DNA from 2 places in the Pseudothermotoga elfii DSM 9442 genome. Region 1 is predicted to be linked to the other one. Evidence: predicted binding sites of a transcription regulator. Region 1 holds the regulator's gene; the other holds the start of a gene.

The links. The regulator HrcA, encoded in region 1, represses chaperone genes, less so after heat shock. The targets are predictions, from matches to a motif close to ATTAGCACTCNNANNNTNNGAGTGCTAAT.
Region 2: a site for HrcA is predicted at 3,428-3,456, ahead of dnaK (molecular chaperone DnaK). Genes of this name have one in related genera too.

What each region holds. Positions count from the first base shown of each region.
Region 1 is NC_022792.1:1,881,161-1,891,748, forward strand. It holds partial or broken gene porA (pyruvate synthase subunit PorA) at 1-723, opposite strand, end outside; gene porD (pyruvate synthase subunit PorD) at 726-1,028, opposite strand; gene TEL01S_RS09185 (2-oxoacid:acceptor oxidoreductase family protein) at 1,021-1,593, opposite strand; gene TEL01S_RS09190 (glycoside hydrolase family 57 protein) at 1,617-3,200, opposite strand; gene TEL01S_RS09195 (DUF4912 domain-containing protein) at 3,197-3,880, opposite strand; gene dnaJ (molecular chaperone DnaJ) at 4,026-5,132, opposite strand; gene TEL01S_RS09205 (nucleotide exchange factor GrpE) at 5,116-5,640, opposite strand; gene hrcA (heat-inducible transcriptional repressor HrcA) at 5,640-6,662, opposite strand; gene TEL01S_RS09215 (UDP-N-acetylmuramoyl-L-alanyl-D-glutamate--2,6-diaminopimelate ligase) at 6,766-8,244, shown strand; gene TEL01S_RS09220 (UDP-N-acetylmuramoyl-tripeptide--D-alanyl-D-alanine ligase) at 8,237-9,505, shown strand; gene mraY (phospho-N-acetylmuramoyl-pentapeptide-transferase) at 9,499-10,401, shown strand; gene TEL01S_RS09230 (YncE family protein) at 10,398-10,588, shown strand, end outside.
Region 2 is NC_022792.1:7,075-17,662, reverse strand. It holds gene TEL01S_RS00085 (ATP-dependent Clp protease ATP-binding subunit) at 1-997, opposite strand, end outside; gene TEL01S_RS00080 (Hsp20/alpha crystallin family protein) at 1,043-1,486, opposite strand; gene dnaK (molecular chaperone DnaK) at 1,511-3,289, opposite strand; gene TEL01S_RS00070 (MBL fold metallo-hydrolase) at 3,571-4,203, shown strand; gene hpt (hypoxanthine phosphoribosyltransferase) at 4,217-4,729, shown strand; gene TEL01S_RS10985 (hypothetical protein) at 4,726-4,884, shown strand; gene recG (ATP-dependent DNA helicase RecG) at 4,865-7,207, shown strand; tRNA gene TEL01S_RS00055 (tRNA-Val) at 7,209-7,283, opposite strand; gene TEL01S_RS00050 (glycosyltransferase family 4 protein) at 7,359-8,369, shown strand; gene TEL01S_RS00045 (lysylphosphatidylglycerol synthase transmembrane domain-containing protein) at 8,357-9,379, shown strand; gene TEL01S_RS00040 (tetratricopeptide repeat protein) at 9,447-10,520, shown strand; gene TEL01S_RS00035 (prepilin peptidase) at 10,505-10,588, shown strand, end outside.

The sequences.
Region 1 (10,588 bases):
CAGATATTTTTGAGAATACCTCAAAAACATTTTCATTGCCTCAATTTGCTGCCTTTTGTGTTCGAAATAATAGTCGTATAGATCAAGAGGACCGTATGTCACTGGATTTTCCACATCAAGGAGAGGATAGAGAGGCTTCAACTGACCAACGAAACTCTTGACAACATCGTCAGGCAACAATTCAACCGCTTCTACTCCATGAGAAATGATGAATCCATCCTGATTAACCATAACAGGCAGTCTTATATTTTCATGTTCGGCAATCCTTACAGCCATGATTGTCAAATCGTAAACTTCCTGCGCGTCTTCGCAGAAAAGCTGTATCCATCCTGAATCTCTTTCTGCCATTGTATCACTATGGTCACAATGTATATTTATTGGCCCACTAAGTGCTCTGTTGACAACCGGCATTACTATAGGAAGTCTCAATGAAGCAGCTATATAAACAATTTCATGCATTAGTGCAAGTCCATTGGCACTGGTTGCTGTCATTGCTCTTGCGCCTGCAGCAGCGGCACCAACAAGTGCACTCATCGCACTATGCTCGCTCTCAACAGGTATCATTTCTGTTTTAACTACACCATCGGCAACATATTTTGCAAAATATTCAACTATGGGTGTTTGAGGGGTGATAGGATAAGCAGCCACTACATCAGGTTCAATCTGTTTCATAGCATAAGCGGCTGCCTGTGCTCCAGTTATAGCCTGTCTGGTAAGCTTCATACTCACTCCTCCTCGTGTGAAAACTCTGTTTCGGGTCTCATCTCAATAGCATTTCTTGGGCAAACATTAGCGCAAATACCACAGCCTTTACAATAGAAATAATTTATCCCTTTCATAACAGAATTTTCCTGAATAATAGCAAGGTCCGGACAGTAGAACCAACACATCATACAATCTATACATTTTGATCTATCATAAACAGGTCTTTTCACGCGCCAGTCGCCGGTTTTGTATTTGCGTGCAGTTCCCGGCTCAGTAATAATTCCACCAATTGGAACTTCATTCCATTTCTTCAACTCAGCCATCGCAGGCCACCTCCTCGTAACCCCGTCTTAAAGCTCTGAGATTGGCTTCAAGCATCTCTTCAGAGAGCTTTTTTCCAAACATATTCTTGATTTTTTGCTCGAGCGATTCAAGTGTCACAACATTTGTAATTTTCGCAACTGCACCAAGAATAACTGTATTTGGTATCCCTCTTTTAATTTCCTCAAGGGCTATATCAGTTGCTTTCAATGTACAAATTTTGCCATTAAAATGTGTTTTCTTTCTAATGTAGTCGACAGGGTGGGTTGTGTTAACAATTAAAACACCATCTTCAGTTATGCCCTCGACAACCGCTGGTGATAACAGCGTATCATCGATCACCACAACCACATTTGGTTTCTCAACTGATGAATGGATAGTAATCTTCCCATCGCTAATTCTGTTGAATGCCCTCATAGGCGCACCAGATCGCTCCGCACCATATTCGGGAAAAGCTTGGGCATACTTACCCATATCCAAAACTGCTTCTGCCAAAAGCTGCGAGGCACTTTTCGCACCTTGACCAGCTCTTGAGTGCCACCTGATTTCGTAATATTTGGCAGGCACTGTATCCCTCCTCTCGGATTCTGCTAACGACTATATACCCTGTAGTCTATCCAGGGGAATATCGCATCCATTTGCTCAATTTGCGAAAGATATTCTTCATCTATATTATTGCTCAAAAACTGTCTTTCCAGATCTAAAAACCTTTTCACATGCGTTTTAATTCTGTTAACTGCATATTCGACACTGGTGTTTGTCGTAATGATAAAGGCCCAATCGCTCGATTGAACAAGCAAAAGCTCACGGAGCATCTGGTTCAGTACTCTTATTTTTAACAAATCGTGCTCGTCCTTAAATTCACTTGCAAGTTTCTCCATTCTGTCACTCAATTCGTTCATATGAATGTATATCCAGTCATTTCTTCCGTTTAACCATGTTTCATTGTAGCCGCCGTTTCCCCACGAAGAAGCCGCCGGTGTGAGTATTTGAAACGAATCAAATTTTTCGAGGACCTCGGAAGCTGTCAGAGGTTTCATTGAACGAACCTTCGCGGCTTCTCTAAAGAAATATTCCAGAAATTCTGGCCCTTCAAACCACCAGTGCCCAAACAACTCCGTATCGAAAGGAGCTACCACGACTGGAGGTTGATCAAAAAGCTCATAAAGTCTTTGTATCTGAGTAAGTTTCTTATCAAGAAAATCTAAAGCATGCTCTTTTGCAGCTGTTAAAGCATCATCACGATTGTAGAAAGATTTACCGTCCAGCGGTAATTCTTTGGAAGTGATTTTGTAATATTTGATACCTGTATTCACACGTGCACCGCTTGGATCTATGTATGGCTTTATGTAATCAAAATCTCTGTCAAAACCTATATCTCTATAAAACTCCCTATATCTGTAATCGCCAGGGTATCCCGTTGAGGCACTCCAGACCTGTTCACTCGATTCTGGATCCCTCGAAAAAGCGAAAACACCAGATGGAGTCATTACAGGCCTGTAAACATCATATTTTGGTTTTTCATCAGCGTACCAAAGTGCATGTGAGTCAACAAAGAAAAATCTCAATTCATGTCTTTTGAGAATCTCATCCAAACCAGGATAATAACCACATTCAGCAAGCCACATGCCTTTCGGAGGAAAACCAAATACTTCTTGGAAAGCTCTTACTCCAAGTTTTATCTGTGAGTTTACAGCAACAGGTTGATGTTGCATTAAAGGCAAAAATCCGTGTGTGGCGTTGCATGTGATAAGTTCGATGTTTCCATCAAGTGAGTGTTTTTTAAATCCGCTGGTCAAATCGCAGTTCAGAGATTTATAGTACTCCAGTACCTGAGTAAATCTATTCTTGTAAAAAAGAGCAAGTTCTTTTTCTTCAAGGGTCCTTGCATGAACTATTTCTTTGTCGCAGAGTTCGATAAGTTGGGTTACGTGGGTTAAGAATTTTTCCTGAAGGCTTTTTGTTTTCATCATCTCAAGAAGTGGCGGGGTCAGAGATATTGTTACTTTAAAAGATATTCCATCCCGAGCAAGTCGATCGAAAGTCATCAATAAAGGTATATAGCTTTCGATAACTGCTTCGAAAAACCACCTTTCTTCAAGAAAAGAATCATGTTCTGGGTGATGAACATATGGAAGATGAGAGTGAAGAACAAGGCTGAAATAACCGATCACTTTCTATCACCTGCCAGATTTGAGAAACTTGAACCACGGCTACCACCTATGTGCTCAACAGGCTTTAAAAAAGCTTCACCTACAAACACGTATTTCTTTCCTCTTATATACCATCTCTGTCTGTTAGAAGGTGACGGAGAATCTGAAGGTGTCTTGCAAAGATTTGATCTCAGTAGCGGGATGAAATCGTAGCCATTTTTGTAACCTATTTCTGCAATGTAATCTGCATTGGACATCGGGACATGAAAATAATAATTTCTGCAGACACCGAGATCAATCCCAGCCTCAAAAATTCTGTGGGCATTTTTTCCATCAAAAATAATGAACGTCACATCGTACAATCTCACGACTACATTCCCGGCTTTAGAAAGTTTTTCAAAAGTTTCTGCAGACAGATCCCAATAAAGATAAACAAGGTGAGGGTTAACCGGTAGAAGCACTATCTTATCTGATCCATACGAAAAAGGAATTTCGTTAATCTCCTGCACAGTTCTTTTCGCAGAAGCAGGTGGAGATGTAGCTTCCTCAGGTAATTTCGAAGCGTATTCGCTGATTAATTTGTATACCTCCTGTTTTTTCATCATTTTCTTGACTTTTAATCCGAGTTTCTTGGCGAGCGCTTTTGCTTCTTGAATGGAAGGATTGCGATGAAGGAAATCAAACAAATCTTGGCGCCTCATGCCTTGCGCCTCCTTTTGCATAATATTTACATTTTATTCTATCATGTTCTAAAATAGTTGTAAATAGATAAAAAATAAAAAAACAAACGGGTATAAGGACCCTGATCTGGTTTATTTGGCATTTTTGAGGTTATTTGATGCTAATTTAAGATTCTATTCCTTTTATTTTTGCAAGTTCTTTTAAAAGCTTTGCTTCTTCAGAGGAAAGAGTTTTTGGTATTCGAACATTGACTGTGACATACAGGTCACCGCGCCTACCTGTTCTTACTGATGGAGCACCTTCTCCTTTAAGTCTAAAAACTGTCCCTGGCTGAGTACCTGCCGGTATTCGAAGCATTGTCGAATTTCCCGTTGGCAAATCGAGTTTCATAGTGGTACCAAGAATGGCTTCGAGATAATCTACCGTTACATCAACATATATATCATCGTCCTGTCTTCTAAATCTCTTATCTGGTCTGACATGGATCAAAACATACAGATCACCATACGGTCCACCACCGTAACCAGCGTTACCACCTGATTCAATTTTTATCCTGGCCCCATCAGAAACCCCAGCGGGTATATTGACAGTAGTCCTAAAGCGATTTCTTATTCTACCCGCTCCGCCGCAAACATGACATTTTTCTTTTATGACCCTGCCAGTACCACCACAAGTGCTACAAGTCCTTGTACTAACAAAAACCCCAAAAATGCTCCTTCTTTCCTCTCTTATGACACCCGTACCGTGACACCTCGGACAAGTTTGATAACCGCTGCCTGGTTCAACTCCTTGCCCTTGACAGTGCTCACAACGTTCATACCTGTCATACTCCACAGGTATCTGTTTCCCAAGAAGAGAGTCGGCAAAATCAATTTCAATATTCAGCGTTATATCTTCACCTGTTCTTCGCCTGTTCTGCTGCCTCTCCTGCGTTCCTCTTTCCCCAAAAAATATGTCGAAGATATCTCTTCCTAAGAAACTTTCAAAATCTTTGAAAATATCTTCAAACGAACCTGAGGAAGTCTGCTGGGAAAACTCAGCTTCTCCAACATAACCAAAGCGATCGTACATAGCTTTTTTTTGAGGATTGCTTAAAACTTCGTAAGCCTCCTGTATTTCTTTGAACTTTTCTTCGGCTTCTTTTTTGTTCTCTGGATGCAAATCGGGATGCCATTGCTTTATAAGTTTTTTGTAAGCCCTTTTTATTTCATCCTGCGAAGCGTCTCTTGATACACCCAAGATTGCGTAATAATCCTTACTCTGTCTTGGCACCGTTTTCACCTCTTGGCCTGACTGCTACCTGAACTTTCACAGGCTTCACAATTTTTTTGTGAAATTTATAACCATTTTCCAGGATTTTCAAAATTGAATATTCTTCTTTTTCATCTGTCTCAACACGTTCCACTGCTTCGTGTTCGAACGGGTCAAATTTTTCTTTTGGTTCTATCTTGAAAAGTCCTTCATCGTTCAAAATTTTCCAGAGCTTTTTGTATATAATCTCCATTCCGCTGTAGAAATTTTTGTATGATTTTGATCTTCGAACCTCTTCGAAAGCTCTTTCCATATCGTCAAGCACAGGAATTAATTTCACAAGGAAGTATTCATTGGCATTTTTCAAAACCTGTTCTTTTTCTCTTAATGAATCTCTTTTGTAGTTCTCGAATTGTGCCTTGAGCTGTCTTAGATGTTCAAGTAACTCATGCTTCTCTTTAATGAGCTGATCTAATGCCGATTGATTTTCTTTTTGTTCGGTAATCTGGGGTTTTTCATTTTCGTTCATTATTTTCCCTCCTCTCTGGTTGCAACCGTAAAGTACTCTGTAAGCCTACTTGTCATATATCTCAATGAATTGAATATATCTTCATATCTGACCACCTTGGAAGTGATGGCCATCACTTTTCCCATTAATTTGTCCTCCTTTTTGTATCCGTCGATGAAAAAAGCGAGATTCTCCAGACCAGATACACCGTGTTCAGAACCAATCAAGACCGCAGGAATCTCTTTCGCATTAATAAACACCTTTCTTAGCATCAAATCGTCTGAAAAGAAATTTGACAGCTTTCTGACCTCCTCCACATCGAAATCTTCAGCGTTGATCAATGTATCAATACCAACTTTAATTAAATCATTTCTGAAATCTTCTTTTAAAGTGTTAACGAGATACTCTGAAAGATCTATCAAATATTGATCAATTTCGCTTTCCAAGATTCGATCACTCATATTTTCTATATTTCGCCCACTTAGAAGCTGATTCATTATACTTTCCAGTGATAGATAATCTATTTCCTGAAAAGTCCTGAATGGTATAAATTTTACCAGCCCAAGTTCCATTACCATGGAAACCACATAATAAGTTCTGGTGACTGGTGCTATTGCAACACGGAGAATTTTGAGTTTCTCAACGGCTGGTTTTTCAAGAATAACAGCACCTTTAGCAATCTTCGAAAGGGCCATGGCCGCCCCTTCGAGTATTTTCTCCATATCACCAAAAGTAATAGGATACTTTGAATAAATCGAAGATGAGCGCTGCGTGTATTCTTTCATCAAACTGAGCGTTTCGTCTACATAGAATCGATAACCTTTATCAGTTGGAATTCTTCCAGCTGACGTGTGAGGTTGATGCAAATAACCAAGATATTCAAGTTTTCTGAGATCATTTCTCACAGTCGCACCACTACATGAGAGATCTGAAGCCTCCAGAACCCGCTCGGAGCTCACAGGCCTCTTTGACATTATATACTCACGTACAGCACAGTAAAGAATCTTTTTTTGCCTCTCATTTATTCTTGATTCACGCCTCATTTTATCACTCTCATCATTTGAGTGCTAATTTTAGCATAGCATAACCTGGAAAACTTGTCAAGCTTTACAAGCGGTGTTACAATTGTTTAGAGGTGGTGCAACAATGCTTGTCAGAAATCTGATTGAAGCTATCGATGAAGTAACCCTGAATCTCCAGTTTGATGGAGAAGATATCGTAATAACAGGCATCACCAATAAATCAACCGAGGTTCGTCCGGGATATTTGTTCATTTGTCACAAAGGAAGTCGATTTGATTCTCATGAAATAGCTTCTGAAATAATCAAGAAAGGTGCCTCATTTCTTGTTGTTGAGCATCCCATATCAGTGGATTTTCCTCACGTGGTTGTGAGTGACAGCAGACTTGCTGAATCTATCTTATCTGCTTTATATTACGGCGATCCATTCAACAAACTGCTTACTATAGGTATAACCGGGACAAATGGAAAAACAACGGCAGCTCATTTATTTCACCACGTCCTGAAGACTCTCGGAAGTAATGGCAGCATGCTTGGAACAATTTATTATGACATACTTGGAGAGCAAAAATTTCACCATGACAATACAACACCAGATGCAATAGAAATTCTCAAAGCAATGAAAAACACAGTTGATAGAAGTGGCAAACATTTTGTGATGGAAGTTTCATCACATTCTTTGGCTATGAAAAGAGTGGAGTCTGTAAAATTTGACATTGCTGCTTTGACAAATATTACGCGTGATCATCTTGATTTCCACCAAACTTTTGACGAATACATAAAGACCAAGCTCCACATATTTGATCTATTAAAAGAATTCGGTATAGCGGTTGTCAGTGATGAATTCGAGCATATAGTGAACAAAAGAGTGAAAAAAGTAATCTACGGCATGTCTGAGAATAGTGATTACAGAATTCTATCTGCAGAAATAGACAAATTCGGAACAAATTTCGTTTTGAAAAGCCGCTTCGGAGAACACAAATGCTCAATCAACATACCCGGCATACACAACGCATACAACGCAACACTTGTAATTGCATCTCTTTGTGAACTTGGATACGATATTGAGTCTATTATAGAAGCCATTAAAAGCTTTGAGGGAGTAGAAGGAAGGTTTCAGTTCATACGTGAAGGCGCTCTGGTGGGTATCGATATCGTTGTTGATTTTGCTCACAGCCCGGATGCACTGGAAAAAACCCTTATCACTGCAAGAAAAATCGCAAGCGGAAGAATCATAACAGTTTTTGGAGCTGGTGGCCAGGCAGATAAAGGAAAAAGGCCAATGATGGCTGAAGTGGTCTGCAGATACTCTGATGTAAGCATAATAACAACCGATGATCCAAGAGGAGAAGATCCCGAGGAAATATTATTCGAAGTTGAGAAAGGTGTTCCATCAGGATCACCATATCTCGTTATTCCAGACAGAAAGGAAGCAATAGAAACAGCTCTCACTTTGGCAAATCGCGGAGATATGGTCATAGTAGCAGGAAGGGGACATGAAGAATATCAAATTTTCAGCGACGAGAGGAAAATTCCATTCAAGGACGCTGAAGTAATTAGAAAAATCCTTTTGAAAGAATACGAAAAGGAGAAAAAACGTGTTTGAGAATTCTCGCTTTGTCGTTGATTCAAGGCAAGTTACCCCCGGATGTGTTTTCGTAGCCATTAAAGGTGAAAAAACTGATGGACACTTTTACGCCAATGAAGCAATTAACAAAGGTGCTGCTTATGTCGTTGCCGAAAAAAAACTACAACATATTCCAGAAGAAAAATTGATAACTGTCAATGACACAATTGAGTTTTTGCTCAGCAATGCCAGAGAAAAATTAAAAAAACATAATCCAGTTGTGATAGGTATAACAGGTTCAAACGGAAAAACCACCACGAAAGAACTCCTCTATCAGCTCTTGGGAAAAGACAGGGCTTTTCGTAATCCAGGAAATTTGAACACGGAGATCGGTTTGCCACTATCGATTCTCAATGAATACAATGCGGAGAAATTCGCTATTTTAGAAATGGCTATGAATAAATTTGGAGATATTGCAAGATTATGCCAAATAGCCATGCCTCACGTGGCAATTTTGCTGAATGTTGGAACAGCACATCGTGGAATAGCAGGAAATCAGGAAATGATATTGAGAGGAAAACTCCAATTAATCGAGAATATGCAAAAAAATGGAACAGCCATAGTTTTGTATGATAAAAAACTGCTGGATAGAATTTCATCGAAACCTATGGTAACTTTTGGCTATAAAAAAGGAGATTATCAACTTGTCGATTATTGTTATATTGATTTCTCAACGAAAGCCTTCTACAAAACCCCAAGAGAGCAGCTAATCTTCAACCTCAAATCAATCTGGAATGCCGGTCAGCTAACAAATATATCAGCAGTTTTAGCCGCACTGGATATTCTCGGAATAGACTGTAATAAAAACATTCTGGAAAACTTTATGCCTGTGGCTGGAAGATTCAGGGTAATGAATTGCAATGGAATTTATGTGGTGGATGACACTTATAATGCAAGCATAGAGTCGTTTGAAACAGCCGTTGAAACAATAAAGAAGCTTGGTAAAAGATCATTTGCTGTAGTTGGTTCAATTAAAGAACAGGGAAAATACTCAATTGAAACACACAGGAAACTTGGCGAGATTCTCGAAAAATTAGATGGTGTTGTGGTTTACAACGTCGATAATGAGATAGAAATCATGAACTGTTCAAAAAAAATTTTTGCAAGCAACAGCGCAACAGAAATCTCTGATTTTTTGAAAAGAATCCTGATACCTGGCGATGTAGTTTTATTCAAAGCATCAAGGTCAGTTCAAATAGAGAAAGTTTTGCAAATATATACGGAGGAGATTAGATGTTGATCCCGTTTATAATTTTCGCAATCTGCACGATTCTGTACTCTCCACTCATAAAATTTTTGAGAAGATATAAACTCGGTCAGTATATAAGAGAGGAAGGGCCGGATTTACACAGTTATAAAGCAGGTACGCCCACAGCTGGGGGAATTTTGTTTGTTTTGGTACCATCTCTGTTTATCTTTTTTGTTAACACGGCCGATGCTCTCGCGCTTATCTTTTTCGGTTTCATCGGCTTTCTGGATGATTTTCTCAGCCTGAAAAGAAAAAAATCCATGGGCTTGAGAGCATGGCAGAAATTTCTACTTCAGGTAATTTTCTCAACAGTGATATACCTGATCGTAAATCCACAAAGAAATCATATTTTGATACCATTTACCCACTCAACTTTGAACCTTGGATATTTTTACCCAATATTTGCTATTTTGTTTATAGCTGGCTTCAGCAATGCGGTTAATCTTACGGATGGACTGGACGGACTGGCTGGGGGAGTTTTTCTAACCACCAGTTTGCCATACTGGGTATTTCTGAATCAGAGTGAAAAATCACTTCTGTACACATCAGTTGCCGTTATGGCTTTTTTAATCTATAACATCAAGCCAGCCAAAGTATTCATGGGAGATACTGGAGCTCTAGCCCTTGGAGGACTTCTTGCAACAGTCTCGTTAAGAACCTCGAACGAACTTTCATTGATATGTTTTACTCCTGTTTTTCTTGCCGAAACCTTTAGTGTGATATTGCAAGTGGTTAGCTTCAAGATCTTTAAAAGAAGGATATTTAAAATGGCGCCTTTACACCATCATTTCGAACTTCTTGGATGGAAAGAAGAAAGAATTGTCCAGATGTTCACCCTGGTAAATCTTGCAATTACAACCTTTTTCATGTTGGGAGCACCCCAATGATGAGAAGATTTTTAGCAAAGCTTCTTCTGCTATCTTTTTTCACGTTTTCATCATTCAGTTACGCAAACAGCGTAAAAATAACTCATATAGAAGCAGGTTATACAAGAGCATCTTACAACGACGAGATAATATGCCTTGTAAGATCTCAATCACCATCAGTGCTTGTACTGAATAAAAACGGAAAGAC
Region 2 (10,588 bases), 300 kb from region 1:
CTTTATCTTTTTCAACATATTTTCTATATTCATTAACAGTTGTTGCTCCTATTACCTGCATTTCGCCTCGAGCAAGCTCTGGTTTGAGTAAATTAGCAGCATCAACGGCGCCCTCTGCTGCACCTGCACCAACGACAGTGTGAAGTTCATCTATAAACAGTATGTACTGCCCGACATTTTTTTTAAGGGCATCTATCAATTTTTTCATTCTCTCTTCGAATTCACCTCTAAATTTGGTACCGGCAATGATCCTTCCCATATCCAATTTCAGGATTTTTTTATTTTTTAGAAAACCTGGTACATTTTCTGAGATTATTTTTTGAGCCAGTCCTTCGGCAACTGCCGTTTTCCCTACTCCAGGATCTCCTATCAAAACCGGATTATTTTTGAATTTTCTGCCAAGTATTTGTATAATTCTGAGAATCTCTTTCTCTCTTCCTATTACAGGTAGCAGTTTTCCATCCTTGGCGAGTTTTGTAAGATCTTCGGTGAATTTGAACAATACGTCGACATTCTCATCTTCGGCAGTTTTTCCACTTGTTCTCAGCTCTCTTATGGCTTCGTAAACTTTATCTGGAGTGACGCCGTGTCTGGAGAGCAATCTGTATGTCATTGAACTTGGTGATAAAATCATTCCAAGCAACAAATGATCGGTTCCTATTTTTTCATCTCCCATTCTTCTCGCTTCTTTTTTTGATTCTTCGAGCACATGCCTTGCATCGGGTGTTATATAGACCTGAGATAGAGATCCAGATGGGTTTATTAATCCTCCACGCATTCCATATCTGCTAACAAACGAAGATGTCTCATCTCTCAGGGTATCTATATTTACTCCTATTTTTTTCAAAATATCTATAGCTGCGTTGTCGCTATCCTCTAATATGGCAAGTAATATGTGCTCAGAGGACATTTGATTTTGGGAAAATCTATTTAGAATGTCTTGGACAGAAGTTAGAACTCTTTGGGCACTTTCAGTGTAATCTTTGAAATCAATCACAATTATCACCTCCTAAATTAATGGGGCGGTTGCCCGCCCCATCTTTTACTCAATTTTCACATCCACTACTTTAGCCTTTTTCTCTTCGCGTTTAGGCAGGGAGATTGTCAAGACACCGTTTTCATATTTTGCTTTGATTTTGTCTGCATCGACATAGTCAGGCAACGACAGGGTTCTTTCAAATTTCCCGTAGCATCTTTCAACGACTTTGTAGTTTCTGTTCTCCTTCTCGCGCTCGAGTTTCTTTTCGCCGGTGATTCTCAAAATACTGTCTTCGACCTTTACTTCAAAGTCTTTTTTGTCCATTCCAGGAACCTCGACTTCGACCACTACTGAGTCATCGGTTTCATAAACATCGACATCTGGTAAATACGAATAAACTGTGCTTCTGCGAGTCACTGGAGCGAAGAAGTCTTCAAAAAGCCTGTCGATTTCACGTTGAAGTTCTCTGAATGGTTTCATGAAATCCTCACGTCTTTCCAGCAACATGAAGACCCCTCCTTTCAAAAATCTTTATTGTGAACTTGATTGTTCTTTTCTAACATTTTCGTACAGATACTGACCTACCTTCATGCTCTCTTGCTGTAAATCATCGAAAAGCATCTTGACTCTTGGAATGTCATCTTTATTTATCGCATCTCGCAGATCATTGACAAGCTGTTCAAGTTTTGATTTCAAATCAGCTGGGAGCTTATCTCCATGTTCTTTCAAAGATTTGCTCACGCTGTAGGCAAGATCGTCTGCTTTATTTTTGAGTTCGACTTCTTCACGTTTTCTCTTATCTTGTTCCTCATATTTCTGAGCTTCTTCCATCATTTTCTTTATGTCTTCATCTTTTAATTTATGCCTACCTGTAACTACCATCGATTGTTCTTTGTTAGATGCAAGGTCTTTCGCAGAGACATGTACTATGCCATCGCTGTCTATGTCGAATGTTACTTCTATCTGTGGTACACCCCTTGGCGCTGGTGGAATGTCGACAAGTCTAAAGCTTCCGAGGAATATGTTGTCTCTTGCCATGGTTCTTTCACCTTGATAGACTCTTATTTCTACTTCCGTTTGATAATCTTCCGCTGTTGTGAATATCTTACTTTTTTTAACAGGTATAGTGGTATTTCTTGGGATAACAGGTTCCATAAGACCTCCCTTAACTTCGATACCAAGCGTCAGTGGCGTAACATCTACGAGAACTATGTCTTTTTCTTTTGCTTCTCCAGCAAGAATTGCTGCCTGAATAGCTGCACCTATTGCAACTGCCTCATCCGGGTTCACACCTTTGTTAGGTTCTTTACCAAAAATATCTTGTATGATCTTGTGAACCGTTGGTGAACGCGTCATACCACCGACAAGTATTACTTCATTTATGTCCTTTGGAGAAAGTTTTGCATCACTTAAGGCTTTCTCCACGGGACCTTTTGTCATTTCAAACAGATCTTTAACAAGAGATTCGTAGAGAGATCTCGTTAATCTCAATTCGAGATGTAGCGGACCTGATGCAGTAGCAGTGATGTATGGCAAACTTATGTCTGTTTCAAGCTTGCTCGAAAGCTCTATTTTTGCTTTCTCTGCGGCATCTCTTAACCTTTGAAGTGCTTGTCTGTCTTCTCTTAAATCCACACCGTGCTGTTTTTTGAATTCTTCAGCCATCCAATCGACAATTCTCTGATCAAAATCGTCTCCACCAAGATGGTTATTGCCAGATGTTGCCACTACTTGTATAACACCTTCGCCTATCTCGAGTATGGATACGTCAAATGTTCCTCCGCCGAGATCGTAAACAAGCACCTTCTCTTCTTTTTTCTTGTCAAGCCCATAAGCCAGTGCAGCAGCAGTTGGTTCGTTGATTATTCTCAGAACTTCAAAGCCTGCAATTTGCCCGGCTTCTTTTGTTGCCTGTCTCTGAGCGTCGTTGAAATAGGCCGGACAGGTTATAACTGCTTTTTTGATCTTTCCATTCAGGTATTGTTCAGCGTCTTTCTTCATCTTTTTCAAAATCAAAGCGCTGATTTCCTGCGGAGTATATTGCTTGTCGTCGATTTTTACTTTGTAATCGCTTCCCATTTTACGCTTTATGGATTTAATAGTTCGCTCTGAATTGAGTATCATCTGGCGTTTTGCTGGTTCGCCAACTATTATTTCCCCAGATTTTGTGAAGGCTACTATGGATGGAGTTATCCTTCCACCTTCAGCATTCGGGATTACTTCAATCGATCCATCCGGTTTCATCCAAGCTATTACTGAATTTGTCGTGCCTAAATCAATACCAACAACGTATTCTCTTTCGCTCATCATTTCACCTCCTAAGTACTTCCAGTATCATTATATGGGTTGAAAACCAGCTTGTCAAGGGCTATTGGCTCTATTTGGTTGTTTATAAAGTTATCTATATAAAAGCGATTAGGTTATAATAATGTATCTGTATATAAATTGTATAGCACTCGTAATTATAGACTGATACTAATGCTGGCTGGTTATAAGTGAATCCAGCGATAGTAAATGCTGTTATAATTTTGTTGAATGAATTAGTCTGAACGTAAGATTTTTTTCGATGAGAAAACCAAGGGGGTGTTGGCATGAGAATAACGTGGTTTGGGCATGCATGTTTTTTGATTGATACCGGCAAGACATTGATACTCACCGATCCTTTTGATAGTTCGGTTGGCTATAGAGTTCCAGATGTAACCGTTGATTTAATTACGGAAAGTCACCAGCATTTTGATCACAATGCCCACAGACTCATTAAAGGAAAATTTGAGATTATCAAGGATTCGGGGGACTATGAATTCAGGGACGTGAAGATCTCTGGAATAGAAACTTTTCATGATGATGAATCTGGTGCCCGGAGGGGTCGTAATATAGTTTTTGTATTTGATTTCGGTCGATTCAGAGTAGCTCACCTTGGCGATCTTGGTCACATTCCGGATGAGTCACAGATAAAACATCTAAAAGATTTAGATGTTCTGCTTTTACCGGTAGGAGGGACTTTTACCATAGGACCGAAAGAAGCAAGAAAGATTTTGGACCTGATCAAGCCGAAAATTGCGATTCCTATGCATTATAAAACAAAGTATATAAAATTTGACATAGCCCCTGTTGAGGAATTTACAAGATTGTGCGAAAATGTTAGATATACAAGTGATAATTTTATTGATTTGAGCGAGGAACTTAAAAGTTTTGATAGAATGGTTCAGGTACTGAACGTTTGAGAGGAGGCATTGTGTGTTACCAAAAATTTTGTTTGATGAAGGAGCTGTACGCAGCAGAATTTCTGAAATGGGAAGAGAGATAGAAGAGTACTACAGGGATAAAACGGATTCGCTCAGTGCTATATGCGTGCTCAAGGGCTCAGTACATTTTTTCAGTGAGTTGGTTTTGAGCATAAATATGAATATTAGCTATTCATTTGTTCATGTATCGAGCTATGCAGGTACTCAATCAACAGGAAGAATACGCGTCAAATCGTGGGTTGATGAAGATCTTGCAGGTAAGCATGTCCTTGTAGTTGAGGATATAATCGACACCGGTAATACGTTGAGGTACATACTTGCATATTTGAGGAAATACAAACCAGCAGATCTCAAAGTAGTAACTTTGATTGAGAAACAAAAGCATGATCATGGCATACCAATAGATTTTGTTGGATTCAAAGTAGGAGATCTCTTCGTAGTTGGTTATGGGCTTGATTATGAAGAAAGGTACAGAAATCTTCCCTATATAGGATATTTAGAATGAAAAAAGGTTCAATGATTATTGCTGGCTTGATATTGCTTGTGGTGGTATCTGGCATTCTCTTCTCGTTGCAGAAACTTATCGAGATGCGAATTTCTGGTTGGGTTAATCTTCAAAACTGGGAGAGCATTGTTTACGATGCACCCTATCCTCGTTGAAGAGTTTCTTGATTTTCTTGAGCAAAGTTTGCTTGAAGTGTTACATGGAAAAAAGGGTACAAACGAGCTGGTCGAGGAAGTCCAGGATCGGTATGAACTTGTTGCTGACCATGTTTTGCAAAATTCGGAGATTCTCGAGAAATTTAAGCAATTATTTGAATACATCGAACCAGTTGCCGATATGCAGCCTGAGAGAGCTATAAAAAGAGTAAAAAATTCCTTGGGAATGATTGAGCGTTTCAGAGATTGGTATCTAATCTCAAATCCAGATTGTTCGCAGATGAAACAACCGAGCTGTGAAATTAAATATGCAAAGAGAGTTGGACCAAGAAAAGAGGCCATTTTGAAGAAACTGGGAATATCAACACTTGGGGATCTGATTTTCTACTTTCCACGGGATTACGAAGATCGCAGAAAAATAATTCCGATTTCGGAGATTAGTTTCGAAGGAAAGCTCACCACAAGAGGAAAAGTGGTGAATGTTGAAACCAAGAAAATTGGTTCTATGACAATTACAGCAGCTGTACTTGCCGACGGTGTAAGTCAGCTTTTATTGAAATGGTTCAATCAGGAATACCTCCATAAAGGCCTTCAGGTTTTAAAAAATAAAACTATTTATGCAACTGGTTTGGTAAAACATTCTCAATTTGGTGGTATTGAAATGGTAAATCCAGAGATTGAACCAGAGGATGGGACACAAGTTCTTGAGATTCTTCCAATATACCCCTTAACCCATGGCATAAGCCAGAAAGAGATTAGAAGAATAGTCAGGGAGAATATTTCCTGCGTCTGTCACTACACAGATGAATTGCCCGAGGAGTTGATGAAAAAACGAAAATTGATGGATATTTCAAGGGCTCTTCTTGGCATACATTTTCCAAAGAGTAACTATCACCTTAAGAAATCGATCGAGAGATTAGCATATGAAGAATTATTTTTAATGCAGTTTGCCCTTTTACTTTCTCGAAAATCTTTTGAAGAAATTGGTGGACTGCCAAAGAAGATCCCTGGTAAGCTTGCGGAAGAGTTTTTGAGAAAATTGCCTTTTAAGTTGACAGACTCTCAGAAAGAGGCACACAGGCAAATAAGAGCGGATTTGATGTCAAATAAACCGATGAGTAGATTGCTACAGGGTGATGTTGGCTGTGGCAAAACAGTTGTTGCACAGCTTGCTATTGTTGATAATTTTGAAGCAGGTTTTCAATCGGCAGTGATGGCACCGACTTCAATTCTTGCAATGCAGCATTACAGAAGAATGTCACCTGCTTTTGAAGAAATGGGTATCAGAACAGCTCTTCTTTTGGGTGAAACCAGCTCAAGAGAAAAAGAAAAGATAAAGCGCATGCTTTCTGACGGAGAAATATCGGTTGTTATAGGTACACACACGTTGATTCAGGAGGATGTCAGCTTTTCCAATCTTGGACTTGTAATAATAGATGAACAGCACAGATTTGGCGTAAAGCAGAGAGAAGCACTTGTAAGTAAAGGAAAAGCGCTTGACACACTTGTTATGACTGCTACTCCTATTCCAAGAACCCTGGCATTAACGATATATGGGGACCTGGATATAACAGTTATTGATGAAATGCCCCCGGGTAGAAAAGATGTGAAAACTATGCTTGTCTCCGTTTCAAAATTAGAACAGGTGTATGAATTTGTGAAGAAAGAAATAGCAGAGGGAGGACAGGTTTTTATCGTTTATCCACTTATAGAAGAATCCGACAAAATTCAAGCAAAAGCAGCCATTCGAATGCATGAATATCTGTCAAAAAAGATTTTTGGGGAATTCAGAGTCGGATTGTTGCATGGAAAAATGAGTCAGCAAGAAAAAGATAAAATAATGGAGAGGTTTGCCACGGGAGAGTTCGATATTCTGATTTCAACAACTGTAATAGAGGTGGGTATAGATGTGCCAAGAGCAACGGTGATGATTATAGAAAATCCAGAACGTTTTGGACTGGCACAGCTTCATCAGCTTCGGGGAAGGATAGGTCGTGGAGATAAACAGGGTTACTGTTTTCTGGTTGTTGGAAATGTTGATGATGATGCTCTGGAAAGACTCAGGTATTTTTCTATGACTAAAAACGGGTTCGAGGTAGCAGAATATGATATGAAACTTCGAGGTCCTGGAGAAATTCTCGGATTAAAGCAGCATGGATTGCCGGAATTAAAGATAGCTGATTTGATAAGGGACAGAGAACTTCTTTTCAGAGCAAGAAATGATGCTGAGGAAATAGTGAGAAAAAAAGAACAATACCCGGATATAGTTAAGAAGGTGAAAACAATCTATGGGGAAAGGCTGAAACTTGTAAAAATAGCCTGACTGGTGGGTGCGGCAGGAATCGAACCTGCGGCCTCTTCCTCGTGAGGGAAGCGCTCTCCCTCTGAGCTACGCACCCATGCATGGTAAAATTCTATCACCCGAGGAGTTTTTTTTCAAGACTTGCTCCAGATTGATTTGGGGGCGATTTAGTGTGAGAATTCTGTTGTATGCCGAAGCTGCAAGGTTAATATCTAAATCTGGTATAGGGACAGCATATAAACAACAAATAGAAGCACTTAAGAGGGCAGGAGTTGACTATACCTGCGATTGGGAAGATATATATGATATTGCCCACGTAAATACGGTTGGACCCAGCTCCAGAATGGTTGTTGAGCACTGTAAAAAAAAGAATATACCGGTTATATGGCATGTTCATACAACTGCTGAGGATATCCGAAATAGTTTTATTTTCAGCAATTTTTATGCTCGGATTTCTCAAAAATGGTTGAAAAAGCTTTATTCAAAGGCAGATTATTTGATTTTCCCAACTAAGTATACAGAATCGATCATCAGGGGTTATGGTATACAAATCCCCGGGACAGTTTTATCCAATGGAATTGACACAGAAATATTTAAGAAAAATGATGAAAAAGCCAAACAATTCCTGAAAAAATTTGGTTTGAGCAAACCCATCGTCCTCTCTGTTGGCTTTCCATTTAAAAGAAAAGGCATACACGATTTTGTGGCCGTTGCTCGTAAAATGAGAAATTACACCTTTGTATGGCTCGGAGCGAAAATAACAAGTGTTCTTCCAAGAGATGTTCGTGAAATGATTAAAAATCCCCCACAAAATGTCATTTTTCCTGGTTTCTTGGATCGCGAAGAACTTGTTGGCGCGTATTCTGCGGCAGATGTTTTTTTCTTTCCAACTTACGAGGAAAACGAAGGAATTGTGGTCCTTGAAGCGCTCTCCTGTGAATGCCCTGTTGTCGTTAGAGATATTCCCGTGTACCGAGATTGGTTAGAAAACGGTGTTAACTGTTTAAAAGGAAACTCGAACGATGATTTCGAGGCACTTATAGAAAAATTAATTGTGGATAAGAATCTCTCGGACAAACTTTCTCGGGAAGGCAGAAAGGTGGCTTTTGAAAGAGACTTGTCGAATATTGGGAGAGCCTTGAGAGAAATTTATGAAAATATCTTAGGGCGGTGCACAAGTTGAAGAACACATTATCAAAATCCCTTATTATACTTGTTATCAGCTTTATTATAGTAATATTCATCGCAGGTTTCACGGATCTATCCTCAACTGTGAGGGCTTTGAAGAGAGTATCTATAGGGTGGTTAACGATCGGTGGGTTTTTAATGATATGCGATTGGTTTCTGGAAACGATAACAGTTAAGATTTTTGCTATCTCTTATAAGACAAAAATAAGTATGACTTATCTATTTAAATCTACACTCATTGGCAGCTTCTTCTCAGCAATTACACCTTTTTCCACAGGGGGACAGCCTGCCCAGATAGCCTTTATGAACAAAAGAGGTGTTGAGTACGGAGAAGCTACCGCCCTGTATGTTTCAAGATTTATAGTTTATCAACTGGTAGCAACCGGTATGGGAATTTTTGGTGTTTATGCTGCATATGACATTCTCCAAAAAAACATAACCAGATTTGCCTGGTTTGCATTCGCTGGTTTTGCCCTAAATGGAGCTGTGTTGATGTTTTTATTGATTTTTTCCATCAATAGAAACCTTGCTATATGGCTCGTTAAGACATTGATAAAACCCCTGGCTTTTTTAAGATTAATAAAACATCAACAAGCAGTTGTTGAGAAAACAATAGCACAAACAGAGCTTTTCAACAAATACATGCTCAGATCTATGGGCAGTCCTTTTCTCCTTATCTTCTCTATTTTTACAACGCTGTGTCAGATGACAGCAAGAGTTTCTATAACTTATTTTGTTGCCCGGTCTGTAGGTGTCAATTGTTCGTATTTAGAAACAGTTTTGTTTCAGCTTGTGCTATTTCTGGTGATCTCACTGATGCCAACACCTGGTGCAATGGGCGTTTCAGAAAGTGGATATGTTCTGTTTTTCAAATTTCTTTTTGGCCCTGAAACTGTCGCTACATTGTTACTGTGGAGATTTTTAACGTATTACGTGAATATAATAATTGGAGGTTTGATTACGGCTCATGAAATGAGGAATATGAGCAAGTTTTATGTAAAGTGACACATTTTAAAAAATCAGGGTATAATGTAAAATGATGATGAAGTAAATATTGCAGGGGAGTGGTACAGTGGAAAGGGTGATTATCTTGGAAATACAGCAAAAGCAGATTGAGATTACAACTGACACACCTTTTGTAATTATGCTCAGGGATTTAATGTACGAAGGAGACTGGGAATTCATGAAACAGGATTTTGTTAATAAGGAGTGGATTGCGAAGGAGATCGAGAATTGTGAATATATCGAAAATAATGTAACTTTGCTGAATGAAGTGGTTTATGACCCGGTTTGTTTCGAAGAACTGGTTGAATGGCTTGAAAAAAAGAAAATATCTCCGAGAAATTTTATTCATGCAACTATGAACGGTTTGTATGATCTTGCGCTTGATTATGCGGATAAGGATCTTCATGAAGTATCATTCAAGGTTATAAAGTATATTCTTGAGATAGATAAAAATTACGCACCAGCTTATGAACTTCTTGGATCTTTGATGCTCGAAAGAGGCGATTTTGAGCAGGGAATAAGATATCTTGACAAAGCTATAGAGATTGATCCGTGGCTTGTAGAGGCTTATTCTTCTCTCGGCGAGGCTTACTACAACCTTGGTGAATATGCGAGAGCAGCTTCTTACTGGGAAAAAGAGATAGAGTATGCACCGGATAACAAATTCACTTATTTCATGCTCGCTGAAGCATACAGAAAGATGGGTGCACATAGCAGAGTGTGCGAGGTACTGGAAAGATTTTTGAAGATAGATTCAAACAGCGTTCTTGGTATGTTTGAGCTCTCAGAAGCTTATAAAAAAGTTGGGAAGTTAGATAAAGCAACCGAGATGGAGCAGAGAATTTTAAAGACCAGGCCAGTTTACATGAGTGATGTGGAAGTCTGGAGCAGAATTCAGTTAAAACATGGGAATTATGCGACAGTTGAAGAAGTTGTTACACAGATGCTTGGTGATTCAAAAACAAAAACACATTTAAAATTGCTGCTGTTCCTGGCGTATTTAAAACAGGGGAAAAAAGATCAGGCAAAGCAGATTATTCAGGAAATGAAAGACCAGAACATATGGTATTTGTATGGGAAAAAAGAGCTGTTTTCTGAGTTTCTGACCGAGGAGGAGATGCGCTCTTGTGGCATTTCCTGAGTTTTGTGTTTGGGGTCATTATTGGAAGTTTCCTGAACGCAGTAATTTACAGATTGCCGCGTGAAAAT